DNA from 2 places in the Arthrobacter sp. 92 genome. Region 1 is predicted to be linked to the other one. Evidence: riboswitches for the same ligand, from Rfam matches in the RefSeq annotation. Region 1 holds a riboswitch; the other holds the start of a gene.

Region 1 (15,419 bases):
GGTCTTCGACCATGGAGCCCATCCGCTTGGCTTCGCTTTCGATCCGGCCCATGGCTGTTGCAACATCCTCCTCCGTGCTGAGGGCGCCATGGCGGTACAGTTCCGAGAAACCACGGATGGTCACAAGAGGGGTCCGAAGCTCATGCGAGGCATCGGCAGCGAAACGGCGCATCCGCTCTTCTGATGCCATCCGTGCGGCGAAAGCCGACTCGATGTGGGACAACATGGCGTTGAGGGAGCTGCCCAGGCGGCCCACCTCGGTGCCGGGATTTTCCACGTCCACTCGCCTGGAGAGATCTCCGGCGGCGATGGCGGCTGCGGTCTTCTCCACCCTTGCCAGCGGCCGGAACGACCGTGAGACGGTCCACGTGGCGATGAAGAAGGCCAGGACCAGCGTCAACAGCCCCACGCCTACCACCACCAGGGCTGCGTGCTCCATCACCGAGTCCACGGGGGACAACGGCAACCCGATGATCACCACCGCGCTGCGCTGGCCGTCCACGACGTTCAATGCAACGACGCGCCAATTACGGCCGTCAGTGCCACGGACCTGGAACGGCGCCTGCTCGCGGTCCCTGGCGTCAGTGGCGGAAAAGCTGCTGATGTTCGGGTGGGAGTCCTTGTTTCCGCCGAAGACCACGGGGGGCAGCCCGGGGGTGATCAGCATCAGCGAATAGTCGGTGGGGACGCTGGGATTCTGGTCCTGGAGCTGGCTGAAGGACTGTTGCTGGCGAACGGAGGTGACGGCGGCCGTGAGCTTGTCGTCCACCTGGCCTTGAAGGTAGCTGTGAAGCAGGGTCAGAGTGCCGGTGCCGGTGACGGTGAGGGCCACCAGCATCAGCGCCATCATGATGGCGACCAGCTGGGACCGCAGCGACGCTGCCTTCCAACGCTGCAGCAACGTTAGCGCTTCTCGGCCGTCCGCAGGACGTAGCCGACTCCGCGTTTGGTCTGGATGAGAGCCGGAGCATCCGGATCGATGTCCACTTTACGCCGGAGGTAGGAGATGTAGGACTCCACGATCGAGGCGTCGCCATTGAAATCGTATTCCCAGACGTGGTCCAAAATCTGGGACTTGGACAGGACCCGGTTCGGGTTGAGCATGAGGTAGCGCAGCAGCTTGAATTCCGTGGGCGAGAGCTCAATGACCGTTCCGCCACGGCGCACTTCGTGGGCGTCGTCGTCGAGCTCCAGATCATCCACCCGGATCACTGCGTCGTCATCCATCATGGGCTGCGTGCGGCGCAGAACGGCACGGATCCTGGCCACCACCTCATCCAGGCTGAACGGTTTGGTGACATAGTCGTCTCCGCCCACGGTCAGGCCGGTCACTTTGTCTTCGGTGTCGTCCTTGGCCGTGAGGAACAGCACGGGGAACCGCTTGCCGGAAGCGCGGAGCCGCCGGGTCACGGTGAAGCCGTCCATATCGGGCAGCATAACGTCCAGGACCGCGAGGTCCGGTGCATGGAGCTCGGCCGCGGCAAGAGCTTCACGCCCGCTGCCGGCAGAGACAACTTCGAAGCCGGCAAACCGAAGAGAGGTGGAGAGCAGCTCACGGATGTTCGGTTCATCATCCACGACGAGGAGCTTGGCTTCAGGGCCGTTCTTTTTCATAACTCCCATGATGCTCCCAGAATCTGGAAGTTTTCTGGGCGTTTGATGTGTGTCCGATGAATTGCCTGCATCGCGGCGACGCTACGGAGCGGAAGGGTTTCTTCCAACGTCCTTCGCATCCATGATCCGGTACGCGTAGCCCTGTTCGGCCAGGAACCGCTGGCGCTTCGCCGCGAAGTCCTGATCCAGGGTGTCCCGTGCAACGAGCGAATAGAAACGGGCGGCCCGGCCGTCCTGCTTGGGGCGCAGGAGGCGGCCCAACCGCTGGGCCTCCTCCTGCCGGGACCCGAACGAACCCGACACTTGGATGGCCACCGACGCCTCAGGGAGATCGATGGAAAAGTTCGCCACCTTGGAGACCACCAGGGTTTGGACTTCGCCCGCTCGGAAGGCGTTGAACAGCCTTTGACGTTCCTTGACCGAAGTGTTGCCCTTAATGACGGGTGCCTGGAGCCTCTCGCCAATCTCGTCGAGCTGGTCGATGTATTGTCCGATGACCAGGAGCTGCTCGCCCCGGTGCTGTTCCACGAGCTGTTCCACCAAGAGCGTTTTGGTTTCCGAGGTTGAACACAACCGGTACTTGTCCGCGTCCTCCGCCATCGCATAGGCCACCCTCTCATCGCGAGGAAGGTCCACCCGGACCTCCACGCAGTCCGCGGGGGCAATGTAACCCTGAGCCTCGATGTCCTTCCAGGGCGCGTCATATCTCTTGGGGCCGATCAGGCTGAACACTTCGCCTTCGCGGCCGTCCTCACGCACCAGCGTCGCGGTCAGACCGAGCCGCCGCCGCGCCTGGAGGTCCGCCGTCATCCGAAAAATCGGAGCCGGCAGGAGATGGACTTCGTCATAGATGATCAGACCCCAGTCGTGGCCGTCCACGAGTTCCAGATGCGGATAGAGCCCGCCACGCTTGGTGGTCAGGACCTGATACGTGGCGATGGTGACAGGCCTGACCTCCTTTACCGCACCGGAGTACTCACCGATTTCTTCCGCGGTGAGGGACGTCCTCTTGATCAGTTCGTCCTTCCACTGCCGGGCAGAAACCGTGTTGGTCACGAGGATGAGGGCGGTGGTGGAACTCGTCGCCATCGCCGCGGCACCTACAAGGGTCTTGCCCGCACCGCAGGGAAGCACAACCACCCCGCTGCCGCCGGCCCAGAAGTTCTCCGTGGCCAGCTTCTGGTACGGGCGGAGTTTCCAGCCGGTTTCGTTCAGCATGATGGGGTGCGGAGTTCCGTCAACGTAGCCGGCGAGGTCCTCAGCCGGCCAGCCGATCTTGAGCAGCAGCTGCTTCAACTGGCCCCGCTGGGAGGAATGCACCACGACGGTCTCGGCATCAATGCGTGGGCCCAGCAAGGGTTGAATTTTCTTCGCGCGGCTGACTTCCTCAAGCACGGGGTAGTCATTGGTGCGCATCACCAGTCCGTGCTGTGGATCCTTCTCCAGCCGCAGCCGGCCGTACCTGGACATCGTTTCCTCGATGTCGATCAGCAGCGAGTGGGGCACAGGGAATCGGGAATACTTCAGCAGTGTGTCCAAGACGCGCTCAGCATCCAGGCCTGCCGCGCGGGCATTCCAGAGCCCCAGCGGGGTGAGACGGTAACTGTGCACGTGTTCGGGTGCGCGTTCGAGCTCGGCGAATGCGGCGATGGCGTGCCGTGCCTCGGTGGCCTGCTCATGGTCTACCTCAAGCAGGATGGTTTTGTCGCTTTGGACAATCAGGGGGCCATCGGTCACGGTGTCCGCGCCTTCAGGGGGCGTTCCCGGGTCATGCTCATCACTGACGTAATTCCTCTGCCGCCTCAATGTCGATAATCCGGTGGAGGGAGACCACCCGTTCGATGTCCCGGGTGGGGTCAAAAACCCTGACCCGGCCACCACTGACAGATACCGGAACAACAGTCTCCCGGCTGGAATTCCCTTCGCCGTCCACCACGTTCATGGTGACAGCCTGTTTGAGCCTGATGGCTTTCTGCAGCGTCTCCAGCCCGATCTGGGTGGCCTCCTCACCCGTGCCGGACTCAGCGCTGTGGTGTTCCCGGGCGCTCCCGCGAGCAGGCTTGCCACTGCGGAGCACCGCAAGCTGCGCTTCGATGTCGGCCTCCGCCGGGGCGGTGCGAGGTGCGCTGTAAACCGGACGGCCGCTGCCGCTGCCGGCGACGGCGGTGCCGCGGCGCAGCCGGACCACCGCGGACTCCGCTTCCTCCAAGGCGGGCGAGAGGCCCAGGCTCCGGAGCACCTGCGCTGTTTCCCTGGGCGCAGTGTGCGAGACCAGGACCGTAGGCGCAATCCTGATCAACCCCAGGACTGATGCGTTGGCCTCGTGCATGAGTTCGAGAAGGGCGGCCTCATCATCACTCTGGATGAAACTGGAGGCCGGGCCCACCCGAAGCCGGCCATGCCGGGATGCGGTGTCCTCCACGAGATACTCCAGCGGCTGGGGGACAGGCGTGGCCGAGTGCTCCCTGAGGAAGCCCAGGAGCGTGGCCGCGTCCTGGCCGGCGTCGAGCGCCCGGCGCACGGAGGCGACCGAAAAGCGGTAGATGGTGGCGGGTCCCTGGCCCTCGGCGTCGGCCATCATCTGGAGCTTCTCGCTCAGTCCCGGGGCCAGGTAGCCCGGTGCCACCGCGGTCAGGTCGGCCTGGAGGAGCACGTGGTTCAACTCGGCAGGGAGGTGTTCGCCGAGGATATCCAAGGCATCCTCGGGCCGCTCAGCAGCGATCGCGGCACCCAGCTGGCTCAGGGCCCCCGAGCCGATCAGGCCAAGCATTTCGGCCTCGGACAGGACTCCGCGGATCAAGGAGCTGAATCGCCTGGCCATTCTGGGCTGGATCCATTCGGCGCGCTGCAGCACCGCAGCCGCGTCCAGCACGGGCGCCTGTCCGTCCGCTGCCGATGCCTCATCCGTAAGCTCCTTGAGGATTTCAAGAATTCTTTTCCTGACCACAGGTGCGTCCGGGCGCTGAGCTTCCGCGGACAAGGCGTTGATGGTATTGCCGGCGGCCGCTCGATGGGGAGCGGCGACGGCACCCGGAGCGGTGACGGGTTGCCCCACCAGTGAGGGGGCACGCTCACTGGCCAGCCAGGCGTTGACCAGCCACAGCCACTGTTCCTGCCGGGGGAGCGTCAGCCACTCCAGCTGGGCCGGCTGGACCCAGGCGGAGCTGTCAACGTCCAGCCGGATGAGCCCCGCCAAGGCGCACAGTTCCACCATCAGGCCGGCATTGTGCAGGTCAATCCGGAGGGCGTCGGCCAGGCGTTTCATCTCCCGGACACCAACCCCTCCGCTGCGCAAGGTGGTGAGCGGTTGCTCGCGGACAAAATGCAACAGCTCACCGGCCAGGCGCAGGGTCTCGGCAATGGCACCGAGCGCCGCATTCCTCCGCAGCGCAGCCGTGGTGTGGCCCAGCTTGGGCACCGGGGGAGAAAGGGTGAAGTCCTCGATCACGTGACCGCCGCGAAGGGAAATGCCGACGCTGTGTGGAAGCTCCACGTGGGCGGCGTCCAGGGGGACCAGGAGTCCCCTGGCCAGAAGCCAGTCAACGGGCCCGACGTCGGGACCCTCGTTGAGGACGGAGGCCCGCCTTTGCGCCTGGGGAACGGCGCCCATGGCCCAATTGCCGAACCTGGCGAGGAGCGCCGTCGTGCGTTCCGGCGCAGTGGACAGGATCGACTGCAGCGCAGCGGGCGTCGACGTCCAGTGTTGCAGCGACAAGGCCGCCTCCATTGGAGTGGTGGCAGGGTGGATGGAGACGCCGCTGTGGTGAAGCTCCGACACCAGTTGCACCACGCGTTGGGCGAACGCGGGCTGCAGGCGCACGAGTTCCGTGTAGCTGCGGCCCAGTCCCGCGGGGTAGATGCCGACTACATCACGGAGACTCCCCACCGGAAGGTAGTACCGTTGCCTTGCCCCCGGAGGCTCCACGACGCCGTGCGGGGGATCGGCCCGGTGGATCAGGGCCAGCTCCTCGAGTGAGTGGAGCAGCCGTTCGATGGAGGCCAAGGATGCGCCGCAGATCAATTTCTTGAGCACCGCGGCACAGGCGCTGTGGGCGGTGTCCGTATTGGTGCACAGGTGCAGCGTTTCCAAAACCTGCATCTGTGGCCGGTTCAGCCGCTCTAGGGCGCGTTGAACGCTGACCCGTGAACTCGCCCGCGCCGCCAGGGCGGCAAAATCCGGAACGCCGGGGGAAATCAGGTCCGGCCGCGCGGCGAACAGGGCCCGCAACGACTTGTCGCTGCGTGCCTCCAGCTCTTTGCTCAGCGCGCGGATAAGGGACATCAGTCCAACGTTACCGCCCGCTGGGCTTTCCTGCCCGGCGTCTGGCCGCAACGCCATCGAGCACCATCAATACCATGAGCAGGAAAGCCAGTGGCAAACCGTACAAGGCAACCCAGGTGACCCACACCGGAGCGGCTCCGCCGGAGAAGGCTATGGCCATGACGCCGCCCACAGCGGCGAGGGAAAGGAGGGCGATGACCGCCGCGACCATCAACAGCGGCCGCCGGTAGCGGGAAGGTGTCATGGGAGTAACGCTAACAGTGCGGCGATGGCCGCGCTTCAAAGCAGGAAACGGGGCCCGGGCAGGATAACCTTGAAGTTACAGACCAACATGGTCCGGGCAGTCATACTCTGAACCCGCATATCGATGCGGACGCGGTGACGGCCGGCTGTGTCTCAGCAAGTTCACGACGAAGAAGGTTGATTACGTGCCTACCGGCAAGGTCAAGTGGTATGACAAGGAAAAGGGTTTCGGATTCCTCGCAGGCGAGGACGGGCAGGAAGTATTCCTGCCGAAGTCAGCCCTCCCCGAAGGCGTAACCGAGCTCAAGGCCGGCACTCGGGTGGAGTTCGGCGTGGCCGATGGCCGCAAGGGTGCCCAGGCGCTGGGCCTCCGGGTCCTTGATAAAATGCCGTCCATCGCCAAGGCAAAGCGGGCCAACCCCAAGGACCTGGCACCCCTCGTGCAGGATCTGGTGACTGTGCTGGACAACCTCTCAGGGACGCTCTCCGCTGGAAAGTACCCCGAAGGCAACAAGAGCAAGGCCATTGCCGTGGCCCTGCGTAAGGTCGCCGACGAGCTGGACGCCTAGGCAGCCCCATGACTCCGCAACCTGATCAGCGCGAGCCCAAACCTGCGGCCAAGCCACGGGCCGGCGTTCCGGTGTGGCGCACCGGCAAACCCGACGCAGTCCTCGCCGCGGCCGTGGACGTTGCCCGAGAAGCGGTGCAGGGCATAGCGCCGGCCGAGCAGATTGGACGGCATCTCGGAGCCAAATCCGAAGGGGACCGCCTGGTGACGCATCTGTTTGAGTCCAAACTGGCCGGGTACCAGGGATGGCAGTGGTATGCAGTGCTGACCCGCAACTCGCGGTCCAAGCTCATCACGGTCAACGAGCTTGGCCTGCTGCCTTCCGAGGATTCCATCCTTGCGCCTGAGTGGGTTCCGTGGGCGGAACGCGTCCGCCCGGAGGACGCCCAGGACGAGGAATTCGGCGAGAGCCGGGCCGGCGAAAGTGCCGCAGCGCGTGACGCAACGGCGGCGGACGGCGACAATGCGGACTCGGGCGCTGCTGAAGAAGGTGCTGCTGAAGAAGGTGCCGCTGAAGTAAGTGCAGGGGAAGAAAGCGGGGTCGATGTGACCGCCGGCGATGAAGTTAACGGCGCCGCGGTGGAGCTCATCGCCGCAGCGGCGGCCGAGGCTCCCAGCCTTGAGTCCGGGAACGACGAGGAGCCAGACTCCGGGGCCTTGGACGGGCAGGCGCCGGACACCCACGGGCACCTGGACGATTCCGCCGGCGAGGCTGACTAGCAGTTGGTGCGGTTCGGGGATATGCACCATGGAGGCTGGATATGATGTCCACCTTCAAGTCCCTGCACATACTTAGCTACCGGATCTGGTTCGCCGGCGCCCTGGTCTCGAATATCGGCACCTGGATGCAGCGAACGGCGCAGGACTGGCTTGTCTTTGCCCACTTGACCGATCATGACGCCGGGGCCATGGGAATCACCATGGCCCTGCAGCTCGGACCCCAGCTTTTCCTCGCGCCGGTTGCCGGTTTGATAGCCGACCGCTTCAACCGCAAACGGCTCCTGGTGCTGACTCAGTCCTCCATGGCGCTGCTCAGTGCCGGACTGGGCATTCTTGTCATCTCAGGCGCCGGACAGCTGTGGCACGTTTATGCCTTCGCCCTGTTACTGGGCCTGGTTTCCGCGGTGGACGCCCCCGTGCGGCAAACGTTCGTGTCCGAGCTCGTCCGGGACGATTACCTCCCCAACGCCGTGGCACTGAACAGCGCATCGTTCAACGTGGCCCGCATGATCGGCCCGGCAGTGGCAGGCGTCCTCACCGTGGCGGTTGGACCGGGCTGGGTCTTTCTCATCAACACCCTCACGTTTGTGGCCCTGCTGGTAAGCCTGTGGCGTATCTCCGCTTCCTCCCTGCGGATCATGCCGCGTGCGGGCGCCGGCAAAGGCCGGATCAGGGAAGGGCTGCGCTATGTCCGCTTCCGGCCGGACATTGTGGTGGTGCTGGTGGCCGTCTTCATCGTTGGCACACTGGGACTGAACTTCGTGCTGTTCATCGCCGCCATGGTCGGCACCGAGTTCGGCCTGGACGCCAGCGCTTTTGGCCTGATGAACTCCATCATGGCCATCGGCTCGGTGGCGGGCGCCCTGCTATCGGCAGGTCGCAAGAAACCCCGGCTGCGGATCATCTTCGGGGCTGCCGGGGCGTTTGGGCTCACCTCAGGCCTGGCCGCGCTGGCACCCAGCTACTTCTGGTTCGGAGTGGCCCTGGTGCCGGTGGGCCTGTTTGCGATCACCATGATGACCAGTGCCAACGGCTACGTCCAAACCACCACGGACCCCGTCATGCGGGGCCGGGTGATGGCACTCTACATGGCCATTTTTATGGGTGGCACCCCCATCGGCGCCCCACTGGTCGGGTGGGTCGCCAACGTGGCCGGCCCTCGCTGGTCCATGGCCGTCGCGGCAGCCTCGGGGCTGATCGCCTCGGCGGTCGGCGTCCTGTGGATTGTCCGCGCCAAGGAACTGCGGATCACCTTCAACCGCCGTGCCCGCGGATTGCGGCAATTCCACCTCGTGTCCGGCCGCATAACCCGGAACGGCGCCGCCCCCGGCCGAGGCCCGGACGACGCCGTCGAAGGCGGAGGCGGAGGACCTACTTCTTGAGCTCGCCCACCACGTAGTCGATGCATTCCAGCAGCGAGGCAACGTCCTCGGGGTCGATGGCCACAAAGGTGGCAATCCGCAGCTGATTGCGGCCCAGCTTGCGGTACGGCTCGGTGTCAACAATTCCGTTGGACCGGAGCACCTTGGCGATGGCGGCGGCATCGATCGAGTCGTCGAAGTCGATGGTTGCGATGACATTTGAGCGGTCCTCGGCCTTGGCCACGAACGGAGTGGCGAACCCGGAGTCCTCGGCCCAGGAGTAGATCCGGCCTGCGGAGTCGGCAGTGCGTGCAGCCGCGAAATCGAGGCCGCCGTTGGCGTTGAGCCACTGGACCTGTGCATCCAGGGTCACCAGGGTTGCCAGCGCCGGGGTGTTGTACGTCTGGTTCAGGCGGGAGTTGTCGATAGCGGTCTGCAGGTCCAGGAAGTCCGGGATCCAGCGCCCGCTTGCCTTGATCCTGGCGGCGCGCTCCAGCGCCGCGGGGGAGAAGAGGCCCAGCCAGAGTCCGCCGTCGGACGCGAAGTTCTTTTGCGGAGCGAAGTAATAGACATCCGATTCCGCGACGTTCACGTCCAGGCCGCCGGCAGCCGAGGTCGCGTCAACCAGCACCAGAGACCCCTCGTCGGCACCCTCGACGCGCTTGACCGGAGCCGCAACGCCTGTGGAGGTTTCATTCTGGGGCCACGCGTACACGTCAACCCCCGCCTCGGCCCGAGCCGCCGGTCGGGTCCCGGGCTCGGACGTGATGATCGACGACGAGTCCAGGAACGGCGCCTTGTTGGTGGCCGAGGCAAATTTGGAACCGAACTCCCCGAAGGAAAGGTGCTGCGCCTTCTTCTCCACCAGACCGAAGCTGGCGATGTCCCAGAAAGCAGTGGAGCCGCCCACCCCGAGGATGACTTCATATCCTTCCGGGGCGCGGAAGAATTCGCTCAGTCCGTTACGGACTGAACCCACCAGGTTCTTCACTGGTGCCTGGCGGTGTGAGGTTCCGAGCAGGGTGGCCGATGCGGCCGAGAGTGCCTCGATCTGCTCGGGGCGGACCTTGGAAGGCCCGGCGCCGAATCGTCCGTCCTTGGGCAGGAGGTTGGCGGGGATAGTGATGCTGGTGTCGCTCACAGTGGCTCCAATTTTCGGCGTGGACGTGGGGAGGCCCGGCAGTAAGGGTGTCTGCAACGGAGACTTCCTTTTTATTCTGCCTGACGGCCGCATGGGGGCGGGAACGGCGGGCGTCATAGTCCAGTCATTGAGACGGCCCGCGGGGCCTTCACCGGGGGCCGGATAATTATCCGGAGTAATTCAAAATAGGCTAAGCTGTCCATGACGTACGGCGGCACGCGCCGGGCCTCCCCGGTGGCTGCCTTGGGCTCACGAACCGGATCGGATGATCAGCCCCGCACGCTGTACGGTGGGATTGACGCAAGGATTGTGCTCGAGGAGCTGAGCTGGATGACGGATCTGATCGACACCACGGAGATGTATCTTCGGACTATTTTGGAACTTGAGGAAGAAAACATCGTGGCCCTCCGAGCGCGGATTGCCGAAAGGCTGCGCCATTCCGGGCCCACCGTTTCGCAGACCGTTGGCCGGATGGAGCGTGACGGCCTGGTGGTCGTTTCCGGGGACAGGCACCTGGAACTCACTGAGGCCGGCCGGAAACGCGCCACGGAGGTCATGCGGAAGCATCGGCTCGCCGAGCGGCTGCTGGCAGATGTGATCGGTCTCGATTGGGCGTACGTTCATGATGAGGCATGCCGGTGGGAACACGTCATGAGTGAACGCGTGGAGCGGCGAATCTTCGAACTGCTCAACCATCCGACCGTTTCCCCCTACGGCAATCCCATCCCGGGCCTCGCCGCCCTCGGCGGTCAGCCTTCCGAACTGTTCACTGACGGTGTGATCAACCTGCTCGATGCCATGACCGGCTACGGATCCGATTCCCGCATCACGGTGAGACGCTTGGCGGAGCCGATCCAGGTGGAACCGGAGCTCTTGCTCCAGCTTGAAGAAGGTGGAATCCGCCCCGGAGCCAGGCTCTCCCTGGAGCGGGTGGGGGAGTACATCTCGGTGCGGGTGCCGGACATCGAAGGGGCGCTGGAATTGCCGCCGGAGGTTGCGGCGCACGTATTCGTCACCGTCAGCTAGGTCGGCACTCGTAGGACCACCCATAAGTTACTCACACCGGCGATAACGGAATTATTACCGTGTTGATTTATCCCCTATAGTTGGGGACTAGCGCCGATACTAAAGCGTTACCTGATCTGGAGCCGAGCTCTGCCAGCGGATCAGCGGCACGAATCACCTACTGGCAGAGGCGGGGGAACCACCAGCGGCCGCTATGTGCGGTCTTGGGGTGAAGTCCGTCAGTGCGCAAGTCCTCTCCGACGAAGGAATCCTTGGGATACCTCTGTGCTGGAACGGCTTGCGGGCCGCGGGCCGGGTCTGAAACTCTCTGACCCGAATCCGACAGCTAACTCCGCAGGCTATCCAGAGAGGAACATTCTTGACCACGCAGACCGTGAGGGGCCGACGCCGCGCGGCAGGTCCTGCCCCGGAGTACCCGGTGAGCGAGGCTCCCGCGGAACGGCCTCGTGACGCCCATCGTGATGCGCGCCGACGCCGGACTCTGTTTAGTCAAGTGACCGACTTCGCCGCCGCGAGCGGCGTCGGCCAGAAGGCCGGCATTGCCCTCGCCGCCGCGGGCCTGGTCCTGACCGTGGCCCTTCCGTCCACCGGTCCCATGTTGAGCGCCGCCGAGACGGGAAATTCCGCCGCGGCAGCTTCGGCCACAGCCCAGCCGGAAGTTTCAGCTGCCGCGGGGGCCAAGATCGATTTCAACCGCACTTCTGTTTCCACCAAAGGGGACCCGGACGGCAAGCTCAAGCAGCTCCTGAGCGCCCAGTCCGTCGGAACCATAACCCGAGCATCGTCGTCGGGGACCTTGGGGCCGCCCCTGGACCAAATGATTGCTTCCTCGCCCTTTGGCTTCCGGGTAAGCCCGATCACCGGCGGGGCCGGCGAATTCCACCGCGGTCAGGACTACGCCGCCCAGTGTGGAACGGCGGTTCATGCCGCCGCCAGCGGGACCGTCACGTTCGCGGGATGGCACCCCTATGGCGGTGGAAACCGCGTGGTGATCGACCATGGAAACGGCCTTGAGACGACGTACAACCACCTCTCCTCATCCTCTGTCCAGGTGGGCCAGAAGGTCTCCCGCGGCGACGTGATCGCACTGAGCGGGACCACCGGTGCATCCACCGGCTGCCACCTGCACTTCGAGGTGATGGTCAACGGAGACGTCGTTGACCCCCTCGGCTGGCTCTGAGCAAATCGATGGCTAACTCTCAAATTCCTGTGACACTCCGTGATCTGAATGTGACATTGCCGTCCAACTGCTGTACCGTTTGAAGCACGCCAACTTTTCCGAAGTTGGCGCTCTTGAGTGGATTGCCTAACTCTGCCACCGCTCAAGGTCCGTTCGCATGACATCGTCTGGCAGAGGCGGGGGAACCAATTTTGGTCTTCGCAAGAAGACCTTGGGGTTAAGTCGCAAAGCTTCCCAGGAAGCCGAGTGGCCGGGTGACTCCCATCCGAATCCGACAGCTCACCTCGTAGGCATTGGGAGAGGCTACCTTCGTGTCTTCACGCCACAATGCTGCGCGCCATCGCGCGCAAATGGTTCGTATGAACCCCTTGAGCTCGGTGTCCAAGGCTGTGACTGCTAACGCCGGGACCGTAGGTCGCCAGGCTGCCGTGATCGCAGCTGCATCCGGACTTATCCTCAGCGCTGGACTCCCGGCTAATGCCGCGGATGCCAACGTCGGGGTGTCAGCGTCCACAGAGTCCGGGTCACAGTCGGCTGAGCTTGCTGTTACGGCGGCTCCCACCGCGACTGTTTCCTTCGAGCGTCCGTCCGTGACCACGAAGGCGGCGCCCAAGGCTGAAACGCTTCGGGCACAGTCCACCGGATCGCAGACAGCCGATGCAGGCTCCACGGGGGCTGCCACACCGGGCAAGCTTTCCGATGCCGCTGCGTCGGCCGCCGCTTCCGGACTTGCTGCAATCGCCTACACCGGCATCGGCCACCCCTACGTCTGGGGCGGCACCACTCCCAACGGCTGGGACTGCTCAGGGTTCACCCAGTGGGTCTACGCCCAGGCCGGCATCAGCATCCCCCGCACCAATGCATGGAACGCCATGACGCCCACCGCCACCCCGGCGCCGGGCGACCTTGTCATGCAAAACGGCGGCGCCCACGTGGGGGTCTACGTCGGCAACGGCATGATGATCAGCGCGCTGAACCCCTCCGACGGCACCCTGCTGCTTCCGGTGTCCGCGACGGGCACGTCTTCGTACTACACCATGCGCTAAAGCACGCGCTACACCGCTCAACCGCGCGTGCTTTCCATGCTGCACGCGCACTTCGCTAAATCACCCATTCGGGCCGTTCCGGCTTACCCCCAAGATGCCGGAGCGTCCAAAAACCGCGGCCTGCCATCGCAGTCTGAGGAAAACGAAAGAGAGAAATAATGACTACTCGTGCGATCGCACGGCACCGCGCCGAGGCCACCAAGACCAACTCGCTTGCTGTCATTGCCAAGGCTGTCGGCGACAACGCCGGCGGCATGGGCCGTCAGGCAGCGGTTATCGCTGCTGCTTCCGGCCTTGTCCTGACCAGCGGAATCGCAGCCAACGCTGCAGACACCAACGTTCAGCGCGAAGCCACCTCGGCATCCACCCTGGAAGTCCAGTCGGCCGCTCCGGCTAACATCTCTGCTGCTTCCAGCATCGCCATCTCTTACGAGAAGCCGGCTGTCTCCACCTCCCCGGCACCCGCCGTCGAGGCTCCGAAGCCTGTTGTTGCGGTTCAGGAAGCACCCGCCCCCGCCGCGGCACCTGCCGTTGCAGCTACCGCAACCGTCGCCGCTCCGGAAGCCCCGAAGGCAACAGCAGCGGCCAGCGGACTCGGCGCCTCAATCGCCGCAGCCGCCTACGCTCAGCTTGGTGTTTCCCAGGATTGCACCGCCCTGGCCACCAACGCTCTGGCAGCCGTTGGAATTAACTACCACGGCTGGCCGGCCGGTTACCTGTCCCTGGGCCGCACGGTGAGCGCTGCTGAAGCACAGCCGGGCGACCTCGCCTACTACCAGAATGGCGGCATGGGCATGGCCCACATCGCTGTATACGTTGGCAACGGCATGGCCGTTCACGGCGGCTGGAACGGCGGAACCACCGCGCTGTACAGCGTCAACGTGGGCTCCGGCCCGGTCTTCATCCGCGTCGGCGGCTAAATACCCTGCAGCGATGCTGCCAGAAGGACCCCTGCACTTGCGGCAGGGGTCCTTCTTTGTGTGCCGGAGTGTCAGTTCCTTTCCACCGCGGGAGGGAACATTCAGGTGACACGGCGATGATTGAGCGGCCCGATTACGTGATATGGGTCTCCTATGTTTACTCTTGTGGTGTCGATCCATAGCCCGGACAAGCAGAGGGCAGCCGGCCCTCGAGCCCCTGACGGGTGCGGCCGTGAAGAGGTATGTGCATGCGCACTCTCGTTCTTAATGCTGGATATGAACCGCTGGCGGTAGTGACCTTCCGCCGGGCGCTGGTCCTTGTGCTCACCGGAAAAGCGAGCGTGGTGGCCGAAGGCGACGATCCTGTCGTCGGGCCGCAGGAGATTCTGGGCCGCCCGTCCGTGATTCTCCTAAACCGCTACATCCGGCCCCGCTATAACGCCGTCACGGCGGTCAGCCGGCGGGGCGTTCTTCGCCGCGACGGCCACCGCTGCGCTTACTGTGGCAAGGCCGCCCACACCATAGACCACGTTCAGCCCAAATCGCGCGGTGGCGCGGACTCGTGGGAGAACCTGGTTGCCGCATGCCTGCGCTGCAACAACGTCAAGGGCGACCACACGCCGGCCGAGATGGGCTGGAAGCTAAGGTTCGTGCCGGCCCCGCCGCATGGCACGATCTGGCAGATCAAGGAACTGGAAAAGCCCACTCCAGCGTGGGATCCGTTCCTCTTGCCGGAATCAGCGGCCTGACTTCAGCTGTGTGGCTTCGGGCCGCCGGACCGGATTCTGCGGACTGAGGCGCTCGGCAGGGCCGGTTGGACGTGGCCGGATGAATCGTGCCCTGCTTGTGCAGGGTTAGGCTGGCGGTGTGGAGTTTGATGCTGTGATCCTTGCGGGCGGCCGCTCGTCCCGCCTGGGCGGTGTGCCAAAAGCGCGTCTCGTTTATGAGGGTTCCACCCTCTTGCAGCGGTCGATTGTGGCCGCCCGTGGTGCACGGGCCATCGCCGTGGTGGGTCCGGATCCAGGAACTCTTCCACCGGGGGTTCTGAGCTGCCGTGAGGAGCCACCTTTTGCCGGCCCTGCCGCGGCCATCGCCGCCGGCCTGGCGGCCCTCGACCGAGGCCTGGGCGCTGAGCGCGCGGAGCTGACTTTGATCCTGGCGTGCGACATGCCGCGGGCGGAGTGCGCGGTACGTGCCCTCCGGAGCGCCCTCCTTGCAGCCGCTTCAGATGTTCGCGCCCCTGCGATCTCCGCCGACGGACCGGCCGGTGGAGACGTCCACCCTGAAACGGCGGCTACGGGCTTGCCAACCGGCTCGG
Region 2 (15,419 bases), 130 kb from region 1:
CCGCCGTGTCCAGTCCCGTGGCGGACGCAAAAGCCAGGATCCAGACAGACGCGGCCCAGCTACAGCTGCTCGCGGACGGCTCCGCTGCCGTGAGCGCCGGGGCCGGCAAGCTGGCTGCGGCCACTCCGGCCCTGACGGACGCCGTCTCCCAGGCGTCCGGAGGCGCTGACAAGCTCTACGCTGGCGCCTCCACCCTGGCGGCGGGCCAGCAGAACGCTCTGGACGGAGCCGCCCGGCTCTCCGAAGGTGCCCGCAAGCTCGACGAGGGTGCGGCGCAACTAGAGCAGGGCGCTGCAAACGCCGCAGACGGCGCGGGCACACTGGCACGTGAGCTGTCCAAGGGTGCCGGCCAGATCCCCAACCCGAACAGTGCGCAGAAGAGCAGCATCTCAAAGGTGATCGCCGATCCGGTCGCAGTCAGCAACGTCTCCCAGGCGAAGGCCAGTTCCTACGGAGCCGGCCTGGCCCCGTTCTTCCTGACGTTGGCCCTCTGGATCGGTATTTTCATGCTCGTCCAGGCCATGCGGCCCATCACCCAGCGCGCCCTCGCGTCGAACGCGCCCTCATGGAAAATCGCCGTCGGCGGCTGGCTTCCGTTCCTGGCCGTGTCGGTTGTGCAGGCAAGCCTGCTCACGCTGGTGGTGGACGTATCACTGGGGCTCAATCCCGTCCACCCGGTCCTGATGTGGCTGTTTATGCTCGCGGCCGCCATGGCATTCAGCGCCATCATCCAAGGGGTCGTGGCCCTGTTGGGATCGCCGGGCAAGCTGGTGGTCCTCATTCTCCTGGTCCTGCAGCTCGTTTCCTCGGGCGGCACGTTCCCTTGGCAGACCACTCCCCCGCCGCTGCACGCGGTCCATGAGCTCCTGCCCATGGGTTACGTGGTAACCGGAATGCGGCACCTGATTTACGGCGCTGACCTGTCCATGATCCTGCCAACTGTGGCGGGGCTGGTTGGCTACACTGTGCTGGGGGCTGCGCTCTCAACGCTGGCCGTCCACAAGCACAAGTTCTGGACCCTCAAGTCCCTGAAACCGGAGATCGCCGTATGAGTATGCCGGAAAGCGGCGAAAAGAAGCTCCGCCCGGGACGCACCAATGCCACCAGGCAGAAGCTGTTCGAGGCCTCAATGGAGCTGATCGGCGAACGCGGGGCGGCAGGTGTCACCGTGGATGAGATAGCGGCGGCAGCCGGGGTATCCAAGGGAACGGTGTATTACAACTTCGGCAGCAAGTCGGATCTGATTGCGCAGCTGCTGCGCCACGGCGTCGACATCCTTCTGGCCCGGCTCCTGAGTGTGCGGGACGGCTCAGCCGATCCCCTCGCCGCAATGGACGAGATGATCGGCCAGGCCATGGACTTCATGGCCGAATACCCGTCCTTCGCCAGGCTGTGGGTCAGCGAGAACTGGCGCACTCCGAGCGAATGGCAGGACACCTTCACGGAACTCAGGGGTCGCTTGCTGGAGGTGATCCGGGCCGCGATCGAGGCCGTTGCCGCCAAGTATCCCGTGGACGAATCCATCTCACGAGGCAGCCTGGAAACGGCCATCTTTGGCGCCTGCTTCGTGGTGGGCCTGGACCGTCAGACGTACAACCCGGAGCGGACCCGCGAACAAAGTGTTGCCGCCATCATGGCAAGCATGCGTGGCTATGTGGTGAAGTAGGTTTCCGTCAGGGAAGATTAGTCACATGCGCCACATGGGTAACAGCGGGAGGATCGCCGTCGCGGCGGCCTTTGCTGCCGCAGGCCTGCTGGTGCTCACGGCCATAACTCTTGAAGAGACCGTCCTGTTCGCGTGCCTGGGGGTTCTTGCCGCCGTCTACCTGGCCTCGGTCGTCCAAGTGGTGGCCCGTGGACGCAACCTGGCATTGCTGGCCGGTGGCGTGGGGACGAGCCTGTTTATCGGTTTCACCATCGCCTTCCTGCGCATGTGGGGACTCGCGTTCAACCAGGATCCGGCTGCCCTGGGGACGGCCGTGACCAGCCAGGATTCCGACATCTACTTCTATCTGGCTGCTCTCTTCGGAGCTGGGACCATGCTCGTCCTTTTCGCCGGAGCGGTCTGGCCGGCAGGCAAGCGGCTCCGTGCGCAGTCCCGCAGACAGGCCGCTGTCCGCAGCCCCGCACGGGCGGCGTCACGTCCCACAGCGCAGGCCACCTATGGACGGCCCGGCTCGCGGTCCGGTGCCACCCGCGCGCCGTCCGCCAAACCGCGGGTTCCCCCGGCCTCCTCGGCCAAACCCGCCGGCAAGTCAACACCCAGGCCCGCCGCGAAACCTCCGCCGGCGTCACCAGCAAAGGCCGCATCGCGGCGCTGAGCGTACCAGCGGCGCTGACCGGCGGTGGCGCCAAGTCCCACCGGCCCGCGGGAGCCAAACACGGCCGTCGCAACCCCGCCCAGCAGCAGGATTCCGCCGCCAATCTCCGCCGGAGACGGGACTTCGCTCAAGGCGAGCCACGCCGTCGTCATGCCCACCACGGGAACCAGCAAGGTGAAGGGGACAACCGCGGACGACGGATACAGGCCGAGCAGGCGGTTCCAGATCCCGTAGCCCACCAGGGACCCGAAAACTGCGGTATAGACGGCGCTCACGACCGTGACCGGCTGCAGGTCCGCCAACACTCCACCCACGGCGTCGGGACCGTCGACCAGCAGGGACAGTGCCGCCAGCGGAAGCGGAACCACCGCGCCGGACCACACCACCAGCCCGAGCCCCGACGTCGCTTTGGCTTGCCGGGCGACGATGTTTCCGGCGGCCCACGACAACGCGGCCGCCAGCACGATGATGAGGGGAAGGACGGGCGCCACCAAGCTGCGTCCCACTCCCACCACAGCCAGGCCGGCCACACCGAGCACGACGCCGGCCAACTGGGCGCGTTTAGGGCGTTCGCCTAAAAGGCCGGCAGCCAGCAGGACCGTGAGGAGCACCTGGGCCTGCAGGACCAGCGAGGCAAGGCCGGCCGGCATCCCCAGGCCCATGGCGAGATAGAGGAGGCCAAACTGACCGGCACTCATAAAGAGCCCGACGCCGAGGATCGCCCGCCAGCCGACGTCGGGCTTTCGAATGAAAAAAATCCAGGGGAACACCACCAGGACAAAGCGCATGGCCACGAAAAGCAGTGGCGGCACTTCCGTGCCATTAGCATGCAACCCCATGTCTATGGCCACGAAGTTGACGCCCCACAGTACGGCGACAAGCACCGCCAAGGAGGAATGACGCAGGTTCATGCTCCCACTGCGCCACTCCCGCATAGAATGGGCGGCACCTGGCGCGGACCGGCGGTTCTCCCGATGAGAAGCTCTGGCATTGTCCGTTGGCCGCGCGGGGTCACAAGTTCCGGGGGCGTTCTTCGGGGGTCCCGCCCGCATTGCCGCGGCTGCTGGTCCCGCCGCGGTTTACGGAAGTGTCCGCGGCCGTTCCCTCACGCTGCTCGGCAACAGCCTCCTCGTGGGCCGAAACCGCTCCCTCACGCTGCTCGGCAACAGCCTCCTCGTGGGCGGGAACCGCTCCCTCACGCTGCTCGGCAACAGGCGCGTTGGGGGTCTCCTCGGTATCGGACACGTTCCGCTCATGTTCGGCGCCGCGCTGGTCGGCGGTGATCACGTCCGGATCCAACTCGTCGGCCTTGCGCAGCTGCTCCTGCGAGGAGGTGCGCACGTTCGCCGCTTCCTGCTGCTTGTCGCGAGCTTCCCGGCGAAGCCGTTCTGCCTCGACCTCGGCTTGTTTCGCGTCAGCCTCGGCACGGGCCGCCTTCGCCTCGTGCTCCCTGGCGCCCAGCTCAGCGGCCTTGGCTTCCTCACGCATTTCAAATGCGCGGTTGCGGTCCGCCGCCACCTTGCGTTTACGGTTGAGGTAGACCACCGCCGCGATAATAGCCAGCACTACGACGACGCCGATGATAATCCCCACGATTTGCCCCGAATTCACGATCTTCGCCCTTCCCCTGGCCCGTCCCCGTATGCCTCAAGTAAACATCACAAACAATCGCCTGACCATGAGCCTGCGCCGCAGGCGGACGGTGTGAGCGTCCCTAGTGGGCGCGGGGCACTTTGAAATGAGTGAGCCGGGCGTCCTGGCCGTCGAGTTCGGCCCAGGTCTTCTCGGTCTCCAGCACCGTCAGCCCACTGGTGGGGAACCGGGTGGCCACGTCCATGTAGGCGTCGTGGTTGGAATCCCGCGACGCCAGATGCATGGCAAGATCCTGCACGCCGGGCATGTGCGAGATGACCATCAGGGTGGTGACCGTGTCTGGAACATGGTTGATGACGGTCAGCATACGCAGGGCGGAAGCTCCGTACAGGCCGTCCTCAAGCTTGGGCGTCGGCGCCTTGTCCCCCAGGGCGCTGCACACCCACGTGCAGGTCTGCCGGGTGCGAAGCGCGCTTGAGCAAAGGATGAAGTCCGGAACCACACCGTGTTTGAGGAGCCACTTGCCGGCCAAGGGGGCCTCCAGGTGCCCCCGTTCCTCCAGCGGGCGTTCATGGTCCGCGACTCCGCCGGGCCAGTCGGCCTTCGAGTGCCGCATGAGGATCAGCCGTCTCTTGTGATGCTCGCTCTTGTGATGCTGGCCGTCGTGATGGTCGCTTTTGTGATGCCCGCTCATGCACCAATCCTAGTGCGGCAACCAGCCTGAACCCGGAGTGGCTGCCGCCCGGTGCATTCCGACCGAGTCAGTCCTCGAGCACAAACGTCACTTCCAGCACAACGTGCCAGGCCACGATGCCGCCGTCCTTGATCTCGACTTTCTGTTCCTTGACCCAGGCGCCCGTGACGCCCCTCAAGGTCTTGTGGGCACGATCGACGCCTTCCTTGATGGCGGCTTCGAAAGAAGTAGGCGAGTTGGCGCTCAGGGTGGTGATGCGGGCAACAGACATGATTTCCTCCCAATAGTCGGATGAACGGTCCGAGACTACGCCGGGGCACCCTGCGCCAACAGGGTCAAAGGGCCGCACCTCCGCCGCGGACGCACAAACGCCTCTGGCACGGATGCACGAAGGCGGCACTGTGCAAAGTCAGGGCGCTGCTGCGCAGCGGCAGATACCGAAAGCGCCCGCCCCCAGTATGGGAACGGGCGCTTTTCGCGCGTCGCTTGGGTCTAGATGGAGTATTCCGGAGCGGCCCAGACAACAACCTCCGGGTGCTCATAGAAACGGTAGCCCTGGCCGCGGACGGTGCGGACGGTATTGGCAAGGCGGCCCAGCTTGGAGCGCAGCCGACGGATGTGGACGTCGATGGTGCGCTCATTCGGGACTTCCTCGGCGTTGCGCCACAGCCCTTCGAGCAGCTCGTCGCGGCCCACCGTCCGCGTGCCGTTCTCCACGAGGTAGTTCAGAAGCTCGAATTCCTTGAAAGTAAGGTTCAGGGATTCCCCGTCAAGGTGGACTTCGCGGCGGGCGAGGTCGATGAGCACGCCGGATGGGCGCGGATCCTGCGGCTGCTGCAGGCGGGCGGCCTCGGTCCGCTGGCGGGAGTTGACGGTGGGGTCACCAAAGGTGGAACGGACGACGTCGAGCGCCGAACCCGGGGCGCTGGCAGGGGCCACCGCAACAGCGGCGTAGCTTTCAGCGCCTGCCACCAGCGACTGGGCGTAGGCACGGATTTCCTGGGCAAGCTTGGCAATGGAGGTTCCCGCTGCGGCTGCGGTTTCCTCATCGATGCCCATGTAGAGCACAAATCCGCGGGCCACGTTGTCGTTCGCAACGGGACGAACTCCGCTGGCGCCGGCCCCTGAGATCACCGGGGTGGGAGCAGTCTGCGGGGCGGGCTCCGCGGGAGAGACAGCACGGAGCTGGCCGTAGGAGTTCGGGTTGTAGCCCTGCGGTGCGTAGCCGGGGGCGGGGAAGCTGTTGCCGGGGGCTGCCGGCGGGAACGACGGGCGCGCCCCGAAACCCTGGCGAAGGCCAGAGGCCTGGCCGCCCTTGTTGGCGTTACGGACGGAGATGTGGACGTATCCGGATGCAACTGACATGGAATGCTTACCTCAATGTGAATGGCCGTCATCGCGGCTCGAATGCTGGCTTTCCCCGCAATGAGATCTGGGGAGGGGCGCCCGACGCTGGGCTGGGGGCGAATGCCTAAAAACTTCTCGGGGTGGGAAGTTAGGCGTGCATTCGACAACAGCGCTTCTCGACGCCAGCGGGTGGGCTGGACCGGAGTTCTGCGGCTGCAGGTGCTGTTGAGTTCTTGTTCACAATTGAAGTGTGCAACGTAACAATGAAAACTTGCAAGTAACAATGGACATCAAAGTCCGCATAGTGAGACAGGATCCCGCTTTGTGGCCCAAATCACGATTCTGCAAGGCAAATAAAAGCCGGTGATTCTCGGTTGAAATCGAGCAGAATAGGCATTCTAGCGAATATTATTCTCCCTCATCCCAATTCCTGGACTTGATATTCATCGCATGCTCATATGCCCAAATGCTGCCCGCCCTGCTGGCGATGTCCAGGAACCAAGCGGTTCCGGAACCCCTCGGGCTCCGGAACCGGCCGGTTTGGTTCACCGGGCGCGGTCCAGAGTCAGTTGTTCTGCCCGGTCGACCCGGTGGACGCAGTGCTCATGAGCTGCACTGTTTCGGCCGGGAAGCCGGTGGACTCCTTGGCGGCGACGATCCTTACCATGGCACCCGAGACGATATCCGCTACGGTCAGCTGGCTGGTGCTCCCGCCTGCCGCCTGTTGACGCCTCTGTTGCTGGTTGCTCACCACTACGTCGGAACCCAGCGAATATGTCCGGCTGAACCCGTCAGCGCTCTTGACGGTGACCGAATCCGCACTGACCTGACTCACCGTTCCGGTCTGTTCGACCTTTGTGACGTAGGCGTTGTCCTGGAGGACGACGAACTCGGAGTGGACGGCGGCAGACAAACCGCCCATCCCGCTCAACCCGTCCGGGGCAAAGTTTCCGGGACCGCCCTTGCCGGACATTCCCCCGCCTGGAAAGCCTCCTTGAGTGCCGCCGGCCTGTGCGCCCCCAGCTCCGGGCATCCCGCCTTGCAGGGCATTGCCGCCGGCCGCATTGGCTGAAGCGGAACTGGATAATGCGTACACGCCCACGCCGGCACCGCCGGCCAGAACCACCGCGGCTCCGGCCACTGCCAGGCCCCGCTTCAGGGTCCAGGGCTTGCCGCTCCCTGCGACGCCGCCCTTCGGGAATGTGCCTGCCGCGGGCGGAGCTCCCCAGCCTGCGGACTGCTGCGCGGCCCCCCAGCCTGTTTCCGGGCGCGCCTCCGGAGCTGGAGCCCCTGGTGCCGGCGGAGCTGCCCACCCGGGTGCAGGCTGGTCTGCCTGTGGGTGGGTCCGGTACTGCGGAGCAGGCTGAGAAAGCGGCGCCTGCTGCCCGGCTGCGGCGGGATTCCGTTCGGATCCGTGTGTGGCTTCCGGAACAGGTGCGTCGTGCTGACCATTCATGGTGTTCTCCTTCGGGTGCGAACTTTGTCCCTCCCAGAGTGGAAAGGCATCCTGTGCACCGGCTGTGCGGCACAACAGGGTGGCCTGTGACCTTCCCGACCCCTGGCGTGTCCCGACCAGGGGTGAAACGGCACATCAGGGGGACCGGCAGTTTCCAGCTCGCTAGGCTGGGATTCACAGCCGGCGCACAGTATCCCCAAAGCGGCGGCTAACCAGCAGATCGGAGAGTTGTCATATGGCCACTTCGCACTCCACCACCAACAACCTTCCCCAGCTCACCCACCCGGACGGCTCACCCATCCGTGCCCTGGTGGTTGACGACGAGCCCAGCCTGTCCGAACTCATGAGCATGGGTTTGCGGATGGCGGGATGGTCCGTGGCGGTGGCTGGCGACGGGCCGGAGGCCGTGAAGCTGGCCAAGGAGTTCCGCCCGGACGTCCTGGTGCTGGACGTTATGCTGCCAGGTTTCGACGGCGTTGAGCTGCTGAGCAGGATCCGCGCCTTTGCGCCCGAGGTTCCGGCTTTGTTCCTGACCGCGAAAGACGCCGTCCAGGACCGCATCACCGGCCTGGCCGCAGGCGGTGACGACTATGTAACCAAACCGTTCAGCATGGAGGAAGTGCTGTTGCGCCTGCACCGGCTGGTCCAGCGCTCGGGTGTCGCCGCCATGGATACGGCCGAGTTGGTAGTGGGCGATCTTGTCCTCAACGTGGATACCCGGGAGGTGACCCGCGCCGGGCAGGAACTGCAGCTCACCGCTACTCAGTTCGAGCTGCTCCGGTATCTCATGGAGAACCCAAAGCGCGTTGTCAGCAAGGCCCAGATCCTGGATCGGGTGTGGGACTACGACTTCGGCGGCCAAGCTAACATCGTTGAACTCTACATCTCGTACCTGCGCAAGAAGGTGGATGCGATCCACCCGCCCATGATCCACACGGTGCGCGGCGCCGGCTACGTCATCAAACCGGCGGATTGAGCGTGCCCACACTTTCCGGTGAAACCCGCAAGGACGGCCGCAGCTGGCTGAACCCGTCCACGTGGCACCTGCGCACCCGGCTGGTCCTTGTGGCCATGGCCTTGCTGGTGGCCATCTGCGGCGCCGTGGGGCTGTTCAGCTATGCCTCCATGGACTCGTTCCTCACGCAGCAGCTTGACAAGCAGCTGGGCCAGGCGTCCCACCTGTCCAATGAAGCCGGGCGGCCACAGCTGGGCAACCCTTCCGGACGGCCCGATCCACTGGAAGGCAGGGGCCAGGGCGTGGGCACCCTCATCGCGCGGATCTCCAACGGACAGGTCAGCAGCGCAGGCCTCCTGGCCTCCGACGCAACCAGGGATTCCCTGTCGCCGGGAGACGAGAAGGCGTTGGCAGACCTCCGCCACGACGGAAACCCGGTGGACCGCACGCTGTCCACCGGCTCCTACCGGCTTGTGGCTGTCGAGGCGCCCTACGGCGACGTGATCGTCACCGGCCTGCCCCTGGCCGCGAAGCAGAATACGCTCACTTCGCTGGTGTGGACCATGGTGGTTGTCTCGCTGGCAGGACTGGTGCTGATCGGCCTGGCCGGAACCGTCCTGATCCGGCGCACCATGAAGCCGCTGGAGCAGCTCTCCGAAGTGGCCACACAGGTTTCGCGCCTCCCACTGGACGCCGGCGAGGTGGCACTCGCGGTTCGCGTACCGCCGTCGAACGCCCATCCCGGAACCGAAGTGGGCAGCGTTGGTCATGCCCTCAACCTCATGCTGGACAACGTTTCGAAAGCCTTGGAAGCCCGGCAGGAAAGCGAAACAAAGGTACGGCAGTTCGTCGCGGACGCCTCCCATGAGCTGCGCACGCCGCTCACCGCGATCCGCGGCTACACGGAGCTGATGCGGATGACCGAGAATTTCACGCCGGACGGCAGGAAGTCCCTGGCCCGGGTGCAAAGCCAGTCCGAGCGGATGACGACCCTGGTGGAGGACCTCCTGCTGCTTGCCCGTCTGGATGAGGGTCAGCCCCTCAAGCTCGCCGATGTGGACCTCACCCAGCTGGTGGTGGAAACCGTCAGCGACGAAAAGGTGATGGCACCGGACCGCGTCTGGCAGTTGGAACTGCCAGAAGAGCCGGTGGTTGTCCGGGGCGACGCCTCACAGCTGCACCAGGTACTGGCAAACCTGCTCTCCAACGCCCGCAAGCACACGGTGCCCGGCACCAAGGTTGTTACCGCGGTGATGAGGTCAGCCGACGGCAGCGCCGTAGTGACGGTGACGGACAACGGAGCCGGCATCCCGCCGGAATTTGTGGACCGGGTTTTTGCCCGTTTTGCCCGGGCGGATGCCGCCCGCACCAGCCCGGTGGGGTCCGGTTCGAGCGTGGCCGCGGCCGGCGCTGCGGCCACCGAGGGGACAAGCGGCCTGGGTCTGTCGATCGTTCAATCGATCGTGGAAGCCCACGGCGGCAGCGTGGAAGTTACATCACGGCCGGGCCGCACGGAGTTCGCTTTCCGCCTGCCAGCGGGAGGGCCGTCGTCCTAGCGGGAGGGCGGTGATCCCAGCAAACCGGAGGTCTGTGTGTAACGAATCGATGCACACCACAGCGCAAGCCGACCCACCGTCGTCGTGATCTCTGTTACCGAAACGTGACTTAACCGCGATACTCCTGTACCGTTTTTATGGTGCGGCCATCGATCTGGCCGCATATCCGGATGGACGCCAAACTCTGCCGCTTCCCGGATTCCTCATGATCAGGCAGAGGCGGGGGACCCAGGTCTCCGGGCATTCTGCATCAGACGCCCTTGGGGTGAAGCCGACACGTGAATTTCCGTGCGGCCGGATGACCTCATCCGAACCCGACAGCTAACTCCGCCGGCATCGAGAGGCAACCATGACTGAATCCCTGCATAAAACACGCCCCGAGCGCGTTTCGCGCAAGTCCCTGCTGCGTGCCAAGCCCTCGCGTCACCGCGCCGAATCGGCCAAGCCCGCGTCCCCCCTGTCCCGGTTCGCCGCCAGCCTGGAGGGTTCCGGCCGCCGGGCAGCGGTCATCACCACGGCCTGCGCTGTGCTGATTGGAGCCGGAGCGGCGGGCCAGGCCTCCGAGCCCGCCAAGCCCGGAATCACCGCGGCCAGTGCCGGCAGCGCCGCCACAACAGCCGACGCACAGTCCACGCTGGCGTTTGAGAAAATCCTGGTTTCGGCCATGCCCGCGCCGGCATCGGTCAGTCTCGAGCCCCAATCCGCCGGAAGCCCTGCCCCGGAGAAGGCCCCGGAAGCCCCCGCACCGGCAACGGCACCGGCACCAACTGCGGCACCCGCCCCTGCGGCCGCACCGGCGCCGGCGCCCCCGGTCGCGGTTGATGACCCCGCCGCCGCGCAGGCCTACGCGGTTGCGCAGCTCCCCACCTACGGCTGGGCCCCTGACCAGATGCAGTGCCTCATGAAACTGTGGACCAGGGAATCCGACTGGAAAACCACAGCCACGAACTCCAGCAGCGGCGCCTACGGCATCGTCCAGTCGCTGCCCGCGGAAAAGATGGCGAGCGCCGGCGCGGATTACCTGACCAACTTCCGCACGCAGATCAACTGGGGCCTGGGCTACGTCAAAGACCGCTACGGTTCACCCTGCGGCGCGCTGGACTTCCACTACGCCAACAACTGGTACTAAGCCAGGCGCCCGCTCCACAACTAACTCACCGGATCTACCATCGGGCAGCTCAACAGCTCGAGGGTCTTCCGCCACTCAGATCCTCGAGGGCCCCGCATCCACGCGATCCGGGGCCCTCGGCGTGCTCCGCGGCCCTCCGCGGGTACGAACGGTGCGCCGCCCAAGTCCGTCCGCGCCACGCCGGACTTGCACAGGCCCTGCACAGCTTCGCCCTAAAGCCCTCATAAGAGCCGGCGTCACAGTTGATCCATGACGCTCACCGACCAGGCCCCAGGAACCCTGCCGCATCCACCCGCCGGCGCGGCCACCACCGCAGGAACGGGCGGCCTTCCCCCCTTCCTTCCCACGGGACGCACCCGCCGCTCCCCGGTAAATACCGGAACCATGGTTCCCGTCCTGGACGTGACCGTCCCGGTGTACAACGAGGAACGGGATTTGGAGCAGTGCCTGCGGCGGCTCCATGCCTATCTGCACGGCACGTTCCCGCACACCTTCCGCATTACGGTGGCCGACAACGCCAGCACCGATGGCACCCTCAAGACCGCTGAGCGGATTTCCCGGGAACTGCGCGAAGTGACGGTGGTCCATCTTGAGGAGAAGGGCAGGGGCAATGCGCTGCGCAAAGTCTGGCTCGCCTCGCCGTCGCCCGTTCTGGCCTACATGGATGTGGACCTGTCCACGGACCTCGCCGCCTTGGGCCCCCTCCTCGCGCCCCTGATCTCGGGCCATTCGGACCTGGCCATCGGCACCCGGCTGACCCGCAATTCACGGGTCATCCGCGGACCGAAGCGCGAATTCATCTCCCGCAGCTACAACTTCCTGCTGCATTCGCTGATGGGGGCGCATTTCAGCGACGCCCAGTGTGGGTTCAAAGCCATCCGCGCCGACATTGCCCAGCAGCTGCTCCCCCACACCCTGGACAACGCCTGGTTTTTCGATACGGAACTGCTGGTCCTGGCCGAAAAGTGCGGGCTCCGCGTGCATGAGGTCCCGGTGGACTGGACGGACGATCCCGACTCCAGCGTGGACATTGTGCAGACAGCAGTGGCGGATCTGCGCGGAATGGCCCGGCTCAGCAAGGATCTGGTGTCCGGACGCATTCCGGTCCCCGAACTGCGCGCCGCACTGGCGCGCGGCCCGGTTCCCGCGATGTCCCGGGGCCAGGAGCAAAGCCAGGGCGGCAGCCTCTTCGGCCAACTGGTCCGTTTCGGCGCCATCGGCGTGGTTTCCACGTTGGCGTACTTGCTCATCTTCCTCATGTGCCGGGGCGTGATGGACCCGCAGTTGGCCAATTTCCTGGCCCTCCTGGTCACCGCCGTCGCCAACACCGCCGCCAACCGCAGGTTCACCTTTGGGATCCAGGGCAGCGGCTATGCCGCACGCCATCACTTTGAAGGGCTGCTTGTCTTCGGCATCGGGCTCGCCCTCACCTCGGGCGCGCTGGCCCTCGTACACAGTGCGACGACGCCGGAACGCTGGGTCGAGATTCTCACCGTGACGGCCGCGAACCTCGCCGCCACAGCCGTGAAATTCCTGCTGTTCCGGCTGTGGGTCTTCCGCCACCGACGGATGACCGCACCGGCCGCCGTCGGGACGCCAGCCGGCGCTGGGCTCTCCCGCCCGGACCCCTCCCACGCTACCCCTGCCGACGGGAACGCCGTCCCCTCCCAAGCGGATGCCGCCGACATGGATGAATCAATCACCAGACTTCCCAGCACAGAAACGGCCGACTAAATGACCACGACCCTGACCACGCCCGCTCCCGTGCCGGATGGCTTGCCAGATTATTCACCGGCGGCAGCCGGCCGCCGGCCCGCGGACTCCATCCCTGCCGTGTCCCGCCGTGAACGGCTGCTCTTCGGGCGCCAGCCCCGGTGGATCCGGCCCTCCGCCGCGCTGCTGCTGGCAGTGACCGCGGCGCTCTACCTTTGGAATCTCGAAGCCACCGGCTATGCCAACTCGTTCTATGCCGCCGCCATCCAAGCCGGCACCAAGGACTGGACCGCTTTGCTGTTCGGCTCCCTGGATGCGGGCAACGCCATCACCGTGGACAAGCCGCCCGCGGCCCTGTGGATTCCCGCTCTCGCCGGCCGGATCTTCGGCTTCTCGGCACTGAGCATGCTCATTCCTCAGGCGTTGATGGGGGTGGCCGCCGTCGGGCTCCTCTACCTAACGGTGAAACGCGTCTCCGGGCCGGCGGCCGGACTGCTCGCCGGCGGCGCCCTGGCACTGACCCCGGTGGCGGCGCTGATGTTCCGTTTCAATAATCCAGATGCCATGCTCACCCTGTGCCTGGTGCTGGCGGCCTATTTGACCACCCGCGCCATTGAGAAAGCCGGCTGGAAATGGCTGGTAGCGGCGGGTGCAGTGATCGGTCTGGCATTCCTCACCAAGATGCTCCAGGGCTTCCTCATTGTGCCGGGCCTTGCCCTGGCCTATTTCTGGGCTGCACCCACAACCCTGGGCCGGCGCGTGCTTCACCTGCTCGGGGCGGCCGCGGGAATCGCACTGGTGGCGGGCAGCTACATCGCCCTGTTCCAGCTGACCCCGTTCTCCGCCCGGCCCTACATGGCGGGGTCCGCGACCAACAGCTTCCTCGAACTCACCTTCGGCTACAACGGCCTGGGCCGGATCACGGGTTCCGGGGCCGGCATGCCGGGCGGCGGCGCCGGTGGCGGCATGGGCGGCAACGTGGGCTTCGGCGGAACACCTGGCATCACACGGATGTTCGGAACCAGCTTCGGCGGCGAAGTGTCCTGGCTGCTCCCGGCAGCCCTGATCCTGCTGGGCGCCGGGCTCTGGTTTACCCGGCGGGAAGCCCGCACTTCCGGCACCCGCGCCGCCCTGATGCTCTGGGGTGGGTGGCTCCTGGTCACCGCAGGGATCCTTAGCTTCATGGGCGGCACAGTGCATCCGTACTACGCCGTGGCCCTGGCTCCGGCCATCGCCGCGATCGTGGGAATCGGTTCCGTGGAACTCTGGCGCGGACGGGCGTACTGGCCGGCACGGATTGTCTTGGCCGTAACCGTCCTTGACGGCTCAGCCTGGTCCGCCGTGCTTCTGGGCCGGGACGCCTCCTGGCTGCCGTGGGTGCGGATCCTGGTGGTTGCGCTGGGCGTCCTCGCGGCCCTGGCGTTTATCCTGAGGCTCGATAACCTGGCTTCCGTCCCCGCGCAGGTCCGGAAAGCCGCCGCCGCGGGCGTTGTGGTAGTTTCCCTCCTTGCCGGCGGGCTGGGCAGCGCGGCGTGGACCATGGCAACGGTGTCCCAGCCTCATTCCGGATCAATCCCCACCTCCGGCCCCACGGCTTCGGCCATGGGCGGCATGGGCGGCATGGGCGGCGGAATCCGGACAACGGACAGGACCGACGGATCCGGCGCCACTGATGATGGCACCGCTGGCGCACCCGGCGGGGGCGCCCCGGGCGGGGAGGGCACCGCGAGCTCCGAGCTGACCGCCTTGCTGAAGTCTGCCGGAACCAAGTGGTCCGCCATTGTTTCCGGGGCCTCCCAGGCCGCCAGCCTTGAGCTGGCAACCGACACCAATGTGATCGCCCTCGGCGGCTGGAACGGCGGCGACCCGTACCCCACGCTGGCAGAGTTTCAGGCCATGGTGGGCCGCGGCGACATCGGGTACTTCATCTCGGGCGGCGGCATGGGCGGCATGGGCGGCGGCCGCGGAGGCAACTCCGAGGTAGCCACCTGGGTGGCCGCCAACTTCCAGGCTCAGACTGTGGGCAACTCAACCGTGTACAAGCTGAGCAAGTAGGAAACCATGACCGATACCCTCCGACGCCCTGCGGTCTCAGGCCGGCGTCCATCACGCCAGCGTCCTCCCGGAGCGGGTGCGGCTCCGAACCGGAACCGGTTCCTGGGGCGCCGCCTGGAGCTTGCCGCTCTCCTGCTGGCCACCGGGATACTTTATCTTTGGAATCTCGGGGCGTCGGGGTGGGCCAACGCCTTCTATTCGGCGGCTTCCCAAGCCGGCTCCCAGGACTGGACCGCGTGGTTCTTCGGCTCCTCCGACGCCGCGAACTCCATCACCGTGGACAAGCCCCCCGCGGCACTGTGGATCACCGGATTGTCCGTACGCTTGTTCGGGCTCAATTCGTGGAGCATCCTGGTTCCGCAGGCACTGATGGGTGTGGCCACGGTATGGCTGGTCTATCTGGCTGTCCGACGGGCCGCGGCTCCGGCCACGGCGGATGCCGTGTTAGCCCACCGGGCAGGACTCTTTGCCGGAGCTGTAATGGCCCTCACCCCTGTGGCAGTGCTCATGTTCCGTTTCAACAACCCCGATGCTCTCCTGGTTCTGCTCATGACGGCGGCCGCGTACGCTGTGCTGCGTTCCATCCAGGACGCCCGCCTT

Evidence for each region. A riboswitch is a leader RNA that binds a small molecule or an ion and turns the genes downstream of it on or off. The one in region 1 is predicted to bind cyclic di-AMP.
Region 2: another riboswitch for cyclic di-AMP. It lies ahead of ACP4XC_RS03790 (hypothetical protein); the one in region 1 lies ahead of ACP4XC_RS04410 (M23 family metallopeptidase).

What each region holds. Positions count from the first base shown of each region.
Region 1 covers NZ_CP189863.1:936,660-952,078, forward strand. The annotation lists gene ACP4XC_RS04360 (sensor histidine kinase) at 1-901, opposite strand, end outside; gene ACP4XC_RS04365 (response regulator transcription factor) at 904-1,614, opposite strand; gene ACP4XC_RS04370 (DNA repair helicase XPB) at 1,696-3,351, opposite strand; gene ACP4XC_RS04375 (helicase-associated domain-containing protein) at 3,392-5,896, opposite strand; gene ACP4XC_RS04380 (hypothetical protein) at 5,907-6,140, opposite strand; gene ACP4XC_RS04385 (cold-shock protein) at 6,325-6,708, shown strand; partial or broken gene ACP4XC_RS04390 (DUF3027 domain-containing protein) at 6,717-7,113, shown strand; gene ACP4XC_RS04395 (MFS transporter) at 7,472-8,809, shown strand; gene serC (phosphoserine transaminase) at 8,799-9,929, opposite strand; gene ACP4XC_RS04405 (metal-dependent transcriptional regulator) at 10,260-10,955, shown strand; cyclic di-AMP (ydaO/yuaA leader) riboswitch at 11,091-11,310, shown strand; gene ACP4XC_RS04410 (M23 family metallopeptidase) at 11,314-12,135, shown strand; cyclic di-AMP (ydaO/yuaA leader) riboswitch at 12,284-12,442, shown strand; gene ACP4XC_RS04415 (C40 family peptidase) at 12,495-13,181, shown strand; gene ACP4XC_RS04420 (NlpC/P60 family protein) at 13,340-14,101, shown strand; gene ACP4XC_RS04425 (HNH endonuclease) at 14,350-14,850, shown strand; gene mobA (molybdenum cofactor guanylyltransferase) at 14,969-15,419, shown strand, end outside.
Region 2 covers NZ_CP189863.1:804,618-820,036, reverse strand. The annotation lists gene ACP4XC_RS03840 (YhgE/Pip family protein) at 1-1,052, shown strand, start outside; gene ACP4XC_RS03835 (TetR/AcrR family transcriptional regulator) at 1,049-1,666, shown strand; gene ACP4XC_RS03830 (EamA family transporter) at 2,162-3,232, opposite strand; gene ACP4XC_RS03825 (hypothetical protein) at 3,333-3,932, opposite strand; gene ACP4XC_RS03820 (SixA phosphatase family protein) at 4,036-4,608, opposite strand; gene ACP4XC_RS03815 (dodecin family protein) at 4,676-4,879, opposite strand; gene ACP4XC_RS03810 (winged helix-turn-helix domain-containing protein) at 5,101-5,973, opposite strand; gene ACP4XC_RS03805 (hypothetical protein) at 6,521-7,411, opposite strand; gene ACP4XC_RS03800 (response regulator transcription factor) at 7,647-8,387, shown strand; gene ACP4XC_RS03795 (HAMP domain-containing sensor histidine kinase) at 8,390-9,922, shown strand; cyclic di-AMP (ydaO/yuaA leader) riboswitch at 10,105-10,272, shown strand; gene ACP4XC_RS03790 (hypothetical protein) at 10,272-11,051, shown strand; gene ACP4XC_RS03785 (glycosyltransferase) at 11,301-12,785, shown strand; gene ACP4XC_RS03780 (glycosyltransferase family 39 protein) at 12,786-14,819, shown strand; gene ACP4XC_RS03775 (ArnT family glycosyltransferase) at 14,826-15,419, shown strand, end outside.